Regions from separate parts of the Paenibacillus sp. GYB006 genome, predicted to be linked through region 1. Evidence: predicted binding sites of a transcription regulator. Region 1 holds the regulator's gene; the other holds the start of a gene.
The links. Region 1 encodes Rex, which represses fermentation and respiration genes when NADH is low (regulators of the CRP and FNR family bind a similar motif). Its sites were predicted from a motif close to TTGTGAAATATTTCACAA; they were not measured.

Region 1 (4,092 bases):
TCTGATTACGGATATCACAGGTCTTGTCAGAGACTTAGCAGAGCTTAGGGATAATTTGAGACTCTTTATGCGGCTTGACGATACAGGCACCGTATACTGGCTTGAAGCAAGCGGTCAGTTTAGAAGTAAGTCCCTTCAGCTATACGCAGTTCCTGTCGATGTAAGTTCACATTTGAAGGAACTGTTTTTTGATAAAAAACACAGTGTGATTCTGACCTCTGCTACGTTATCTGTAGACAAGTCATTTCAGTTTATGATCGATCAGCTGGGACTATCGGAAGCGCAGGAAAAGGGCAGGCTTATGACGTCCTTGCTGCCATCGCCATTCAATTATAGGGATCAGGCACTTCTTGTCATTCCACGCGATTTTCCAAGCGTAAAAGGAAGTGTAGGGGATGATCACTTTGTAAGTATGCTTGTGACTTCACTTGCAGAGACAGCGAAGGCTACCAAAGGCAGGATGTTAGTGTTGTTTACATCCTATCGAATGCTGAGACAAGTGCATGAACCACTAAAAGAAGCACTTGCAGCTAGTGACATCACGGTGCTTGGACAAGGAGTAGATACAGGCAGCCGGACAAAACTTACTCGTCGGTTCCAAGAGGCTAAGGCTTCTGTTTTGCTCGGAACAAGCAGCTTCTGGGAAGGTGTAGATATTCCAGGAGAAGCTTTAACTTGCCTTGCGATCGTGCGACTGCCTTTCCAGCCGCCTAGCCATCCGGTGGTGGAAGCGAAAAGCGAACTTTTGGAAAAAGAAAAGAAAAATCCTTTTATGAAACTTTCTGTTCCGCAGGCAGTGATCCGGTTCAAACAAGGTTTCGGACGGCTCGTTCGTACAGCACAGGACAGAGGTATCGTTATCGTTTACGATACAAGGGTTATTGAATCTTATTATGGAAAGTACTTTTTGTACTCCTTGCCAGGTCCAAAAATGGAACATATGGTTACGGAGAAGATGGTTCCAAGGATTAGTGAATGGCTGATGGAACATGAAACGAATAATGAAACAGACGGAACATAAGAAATTGTGTTTTGATGTAAGGGGGAGTTAACATTGAAGTCGGATAAAATTTCAGAGGCAGTCGTTCGTCGGCTGCCCGTATATCTGCGTTATCTGCAGGAGTTATACAAAAGAGAAGTTACAACGGTATCATCTCAAGAACTCGGGCTTAAACTGGATCTAAATCCAGCTCAAATCCGTAAAGATTTAGCTTATTTTGGCGATTTTGGACGGAAGGGAATCGGATATGACGTCGCTTATCTTATTGATAAAATCCGTCAAATTCTCAAAATTGATCAAGTCATCAATGTTGCCCTCGTCGGGGCAGGTAATCTCGGTCAAGCTTTATCTAACTATAACCGCTATGTAAAAGACAATATGAAGATTGTTGCCGTATTTGACTCCTATGATAAAAAAATTGGAACGATGATTAATACACTTACGGTACAGCCAATGGAAGAGTTACAGGATACAGTGAAAGAACGGAATATCCGGATTGGGATCATTACGGTGCCTGATTTTGAAGCTCAGCGTGTAGCGGATTGCATGGTTGAAGCAGGTATAGAGGCTATACTTAATTTTGCACCGATTATTATTAAAGCTCCGCCGCATATTCGGATTCATACGGCCGATTTCACAACAGATCTATTAAGCCTTGCTTATTATCTGGAAAGCGAAGAAGGAAAGGAAGAAACAGAAGATGAAAAGTCATAAATGGCTTATTAAGAATGGACAATTTGCAGTTAGTGATCCAGAATGGCGAATCGTTAAAGGTTATATGCTTGTGGAGAATGATAAGATTGTCTACATAGGCGAGAAACTCCCTGAGGGTGAAGAAGAAACGACCGTTTTTGACGGGAATAATCTACTCTTTATTCCTGGTCTAATCAATACGCACGGTCACGCTGCAATGTCTCTTCTGCGAGGTTATGGGGATGATCTTGCACTCCAAATTTGGCTTCAAGAAAAAATGTGGCCAATGGAAGAGAAGTTCACGGCAGACGATGTATACTGGGGAGCGTCCTTGTCGATCCTTGAGATGATTAAAGGGGGGACAACCGCTTTTCTTGACATGTATGATCAGATGAATCAAGTGGCTAAGGTAGTAGAGGAGTCGGGAATACGTGCAAGCCTGATGCGCGGTGTAATTGGATTCGGTTCAGATGAACTGCGAGCTTCTAAACTTGCGGAAGCGACTTCTTTTGCTAAGGAATGGAACGGACAAGCGAGTGGCAGAATTACCACGATGCTGTCTCCTCATGCACCGTACACATGTGGTCCTGAGTTTATTGAAAAATTTGTTCAGGCAGCACATGACTTGGACCTGCCGCTTCATACACACATGTCTGAGACAAAGGCAGAGGTAGAACAGAACGTGAAAGATTATGGGCTCCGTCCGGTTGCTCACTTAGAGAAATTGGGCTTCTTCTCACGTCCATCCCTCGTGGCGCATGCGGTTCATTTAACTGACGAAGAAATTGAAATTCTTGCTAAATATAATGTTGCTGTAGCTCACAATCCAGGAAGCAACTTGAAACTTGCCAGCGGTGTAGCTCGAGTTCCGGATCTATTAAAAGCTGGGGTTGTTGTATCGTTAGCAACGGATGGACCTGCAAGCAATAATAATCTGGACATGTTTGAAGAGATGCGTCTGGCTGCCCTTATCCATAAAGGAGTCTCTGGTGATCCAACGGCTGTTCCAGCGACAGAAGCTCTTCGCATGGGAACGGAATATGGAGCAAAATCGATCTATGTTGAAGACACGGGGACGCTTGCAGTAGGCAAGAAAGCAGATTTTATAGCGATTGATTTAGATCAGGCGCACTTTTTGCCGTATTCAGATTTGATCTCTCATGTTGTATACTCGGCAAGTGCTAAAGACGTAAAACATGTTTGGGTGGATGGCAAACAGTTGTTAAAAGATGGTGAAGCTCTTACTTTAGATGAAGAACGTATTAAGCGAGAAGCAGAATCTGCATTTAAAGGACTGAAAGCCCGCTAACGGACCAAGGGTGAGAAGGGAGTCCCGCCTTGAGAAGGAATCGAAAAAAATGGATATACATTAGTATTCTTACCGTATTACTAATTTTATTTGGGATTTATCAATTTTATGTTTACGTAATGAAAGATCAGTGGGCGGAAAGAGACCTCGCGGTGTCGATTGCAGAGCAACAGGCACAGCTTACGTCCGTTACAAAAACACAAAAGTCGGTTTGGGGAGAAGAATCGATTTATTGGACGATCGAAGGCATGAGCAGCGAGAATAAGCCGATTATGGTCTGGGTCCAGTTCGGAATGGATCATAAGCCAGTTAGTGGTAAAAATAGTGTTCATAGTGAACTCATTGAGAATAGCTTTTCTGAAGATGAAATGTACGCCAAAATCGCTTCAGAGTTAGGCAATATAGAGATTATTCATTTGCATCCAAGCTACTACAATAAAACGTATGTATGGCAGCTCTTTTATAAGCAAGATGGCAAATATGTGTATCGGTTCTACCAATTCAGCGATGGAACCGAAATAGGTAATGGTTATCAATTACCCGATTAAGAAGTAAATTGATATAACAAATAACCCCCGAATGGTCGATATAGATCACTCGGGGGTTATTTTATTTGGTAACATAGAAAAATGTTTCATAGTTTAGATTTCATGCTTACGATATGTTATGCTATATTTATAGATTTTATTTACAGCAAAAAGACTAAAAGTAAGGGAGGTTGTCACTTGAAATTGCGTCCCATCCCAATTGCAGTATCTTTGTTCGTTACTGCTACACTGCTGTTTGGCGGTTGGTTTGCGTACCGTCAGGTGGCTATGATTAAACCAATTGATAAGTTGGTTTCAGCATACGAAGGTGTCAACAATGTTCAAATAGATATTACCCCAAAGGAAGTGACTTTGAATCTCGATTTGGAGCCTCAAACGAATCTAAGGGGTCTAGTTGAACTTATTCATACAGATGGAAATCCGTATTTAAAGGGAAAGAAACTTAAACTTGACGTAAAAAATCATTCCACAGAGGAACTCGATGAATTTTGGTCAACTGCCTTGTTCACGGTAGCAGAAGCAATGGAAACAAGACAATATAC
Region 2 (4,092 bases), on a different contig from region 1:
TGGAACTTTAAACCATTGCATATTCACAGTTCTCCGCGCCACCCTTTTTACGTTAATTAGATTGACTGCTGTCACATTAGAAGAGGTCGAGTTACGACCATACGATCCGCAGCCGAGGGTAAGGGAAGGAATATTAGAATTGTAAATATCACCAATGGCCCCATGCGTCGAAGGCGAATTTACCAGAATACGGCATGTTGGCAGACGATCTGCAAAACGATTAATCACATCATCATTATTGGAATGAATAACCGAAGAGTGACCCATTCCGCCAAAAGCAACGATTTCAGCTGCACGTTCAATCCCTTGTTCTGCTGTTTTTACTTTGTAGCAAGCAAGTACCGGGCTAAGTTTTTCTGCGGAAAGCGGGAATTTCGGACCTACACCGTCAATTTCTGCAATCAGGATTTTTGTTCCTTCTGGTACATGGATTCCACACATTTGAGCAATCTTCACAGCAGACTGTCCTACAATTTTTGGATTGACAGCGCATTTGTCAGCCATAATAGCTCCTGCTGTAAGTTTCGCTGTTTCTTCTTTAGATACAAAATAACATCCATTGTCGATTAACAATTTTTTCACTTCATTATATACCGGCTCTTCAATGATGACAGCTTGTTCAGATGCACAGATCATTCCGTTATCAAAAGATTTAGACAAGATCAGATCATTCACCGCTTGTTTCAGGTCAGCTGTTTTTTCAATGAAGCAAGGAACGTTACCAGGTCCTACACCAAGTGCTGGTTTACCACAGCTATATGCTGCTTTTACCATAGCACCGCCGCCTGTAGCAAGAATGAGCGCAATATCTGGGTGATTCATCAGTTCGTTTGTTTTTTCCATAGAAGGTGCTTCAATCCACTGGATACAATCTGCTGGTGCTCCTTCTTTGATCGCTGCGTCTCTTAAGATGCGTGCTGCTTCACGGCTGCAATTTTGTGCAGATGGATGGAAACCAAAAATAATCGGATTACGTGTTTTGATAGCAATAAGTGCTTTAAACATCGTAGTGGAAGTCGGATTTGTTACAGGTGTAATCCCCATAATTACGCCGACAGGTTCAGCAATCTTTTGGCAGTTTTCAAATTCGTTGTCTTCAATGACACCGACTGTTTTATCGTATTTAATTCCGTTATAGATATATTCTGTAGCGAAAATATTTTTAATAATTTTGTCTTCATAAACACCGCGTCCTGTTTCTTCTACAGCGAGTTTAGCCAGGTGCATGTGTTTGTCTAAACCTGCAAGTGCCATTGCCTGAACAATGCGGTCGATTGCAGCTTGATCTAGTTCCATAAATGATTCGAGAGCTTTCTTTCCTTTTAGTACGATTTCATTAATGTAATCCTTGGCAGTTACTCCCTTTGTTACTTCTTCTTTATTAACAGCCATGTGATTCATCCTCCTACCAAAATGTCTATATATTTTGTTTCTCTCTTTCTACGAGATCATAGTATCATAATAAAAATATAAAGTTTGTGATTATTTTCACATATTTTGTGAATGTCTTCACAAAGTTTACGGGTACGCCTTTCAGTAGTGAAATGAATCACAAAGTTTAGAATTTCGTCACAGTTTCCCTCTCTTCAAGGCCCAAAAATCATATTCATAAGTATATACTTGAGGTATTCAAAGACTTAAATCACATTAACAAATGACTGTTCTCATGTTAAGGAACTTATTTACGATAAAAGCTAGGGGGAAATCATGATGACTTATACAAATGTATTAGAAAAGACCGAAGGAAATACCAGTTGTTTTTCCAAGGAAAATTTGAACCGCCTTTTTGACTCCATGAAGGAACGAACTTTCCCCCAAGGATCTCATCTTTTCTGGGAAGGAGACACTGCAGATAAACTCTTCTATATAAAGAAGGGTCGGATTAAAGTCACTAAATCAACAGATGAAGGTAAAGAACTCATCATGTACATCCATCAAGATGGAGATATGACAGGTCATGCAGATCCCTTCTTCTCAAGTCGACACAGTTTCTCTGCAGAAGCGCTTGAGGAAAGTGAAGTTGGCATTATTGAAACCGCTGATCTTGAATTGTTAATTGGGTTATACGGTGACTTCGCAATTGACTTTATGAAATGGATGGGAATTTACCACCGTATTACACAGACTAAATTCCGTGATCTTATGATGTATGGTAAGCAAGGAGCTCTATGTTCTACACTGATTCGCCTCGGCAATACTTACGGTGAGCAACAAGCCGATGGAAGTATTCGCATTAATAAGAAATTGACGCACACTGACCTCTCTAACATGATTGGAGCTACAAGAGAAAGCGTAAACCGAATGCTCGGGGAGCTTCGAAAAAAAGGTTCTCTTGCTTATGAAGGTGGCTACATTATCATTAAAGAACTAAATTCTCTTCGTGAAATTTGCAGATGTGAACAATGCCCCATCGAAATTTGCCGTATTTAGAATAGAAAGAAGCCGGTTCCTCCCAGAGGAATCGGCTTCTTTCATTCTTCACACATTCTTTACGCGATTCTGTGTTTTACTAGATTTTCTCTACGATTTCAATCCGCACTTCATCACCTGGATCTAAAACCATATCAAGTCCATGTTCAGCAAGTTCCTTGTTATTCACCTTCATCATCCACTTCTCCGATATTCGAGGGGTATAACCACTTATAGATTGAAGATGCTTCTTATTATCGGACAACTGCACAGAATCTGTACTCATTAGTAGATCTCTAACCGTGAGCGTGGGATCATACAGCCTTGCTATTGTAAATCGTAATTCCGGATTATTTGATCCGCCACTTAACTCCAGAGTAACCCCTGATCCACCCGTTTGGCTCATATCTATAGGTGTCGCAGGTACTACGGACAGTTTGAGTGAATCTTTGTCTTTTATGGATTGTCCCCACATATCAGCACTGATTTCTTTATTGTTTTTCTCCACCTTCCACTGTAACGTATCATCAAGTACAGTAGATCCGACCGAAATAATCTGATTTGACTCCTTCGATAGATTCGCTACACGGTCCAGCGCTTCATAAACCGTCATACCTTCATCATAACGTAAATGCAAGGATTGATTCATAGACGGTATAAAAAATCCACCTTCCACAATCATGTTCACCTCACCTGGTGTTCCTTCCTCGGCTCCACCTACGTCTTCATTCCATGCACTGCAACCCGAAACCAACATAACGAGCACGACCAGAATGATAGATGGGATTGTAATTGGATTTCGCACTTTCATGCTATCACCACCTTACTTTTTTTGGCCTCAGTCTATGAGCAATTGTGTGGTTCATTTAATGATTGCTAAAATTAGACAATATCCGTCAATCACATAACTCTAGCATACTATTATCTATACCTTGAGAGCAACTAATGACAAAAAAAGCCCTAGGAAGGGCTTCATATTATTAATGAGATTATTCTACTGCAGCTTGCATAAAGATCCGCGTTCCAGACCTGTTCTTTATGTAAGGTCCAAGCCCTTTAAACTGCCGATCCGATATATATACTCCCGTCGTTAAGTGCTCCTCTACCATTTCAGATTCAGCGGAATAAACAACCGAAGAAGTGCGTAAATTCTCCTGATAGATGGGAATAGACAGATTTCGTTTGCGATACGCTTTACCACATGTACGTAACGGTCTCTCTGAAAAATAAGTAGGCACAAAATAGGCTGCTATAATATCAAGTTCTTCCTCTGAATAAAAGCTATCTTCCCCGAGAAAAGGATGCAACAGCCTTATTTCTTCATATTGTGACCAGATCAGTGCTTGTAAACATAGACTAATTAACGAAGTAATGGTATTTTCACTTGTGCTAGAAGATAGATCGCTGGAAGGGTGAAACTCCAAGAGATTAAGACTTGTTTTCATATCTGTAATTGTCGTGGGATTCTCTGTACTTTCTGGCGTATACTCACTTCCAAGAAACTTCCATCCTTTTATTGTATATATCCATTTTTGAAAATAAGTACGTGGAACCTGTTGGAAAGCGGTGGGATAACTGAGGTCTATAGAGAGATAATACTGTTTAGCCATCGTGGCTGCTCTGTCATAGATCGACTGAACTTGTAAGGATGCACGTTCGAGCACGTCAACTTCGTGTTTTGGG

Region 2: adhE (bifunctional acetaldehyde-CoA/alcohol dehydrogenase) is a predicted target of Rex. The motif match lies at 1,498-1,515, and genes of this name have one in related genera.

Annotation. Positions count from the first base shown of each region.
Region 1 is NZ_JARBDA010000002.1:16,753-20,844, forward strand. Features, by position in the region: gene dinG (ATP-dependent DNA helicase DinG) at 1-1,021, shown strand, start outside; gene PV403_RS05550 (redox-sensing transcriptional repressor Rex) at 1,055-1,714, shown strand; gene PV403_RS05555 (amidohydrolase) at 1,701-3,002, shown strand; gene PV403_RS05560 (cell wall elongation regulator TseB-like domain-containing protein) at 3,032-3,550, shown strand; gene PV403_RS05565 (hypothetical protein) at 3,728-4,092, shown strand, end outside.
Region 2 is NZ_JARBDA010000007.1:84,256-88,347, forward strand. Features, by position in the region: gene adhE (bifunctional acetaldehyde-CoA/alcohol dehydrogenase) at 1-1,392, opposite strand, end outside; gene PV403_RS16635 (Crp/Fnr family transcriptional regulator) at 1,708-2,430, shown strand; gene PV403_RS16640 (hypothetical protein) at 2,510-3,220, opposite strand; gene PV403_RS16645 (hypothetical protein) at 3,399-4,092, opposite strand, start outside.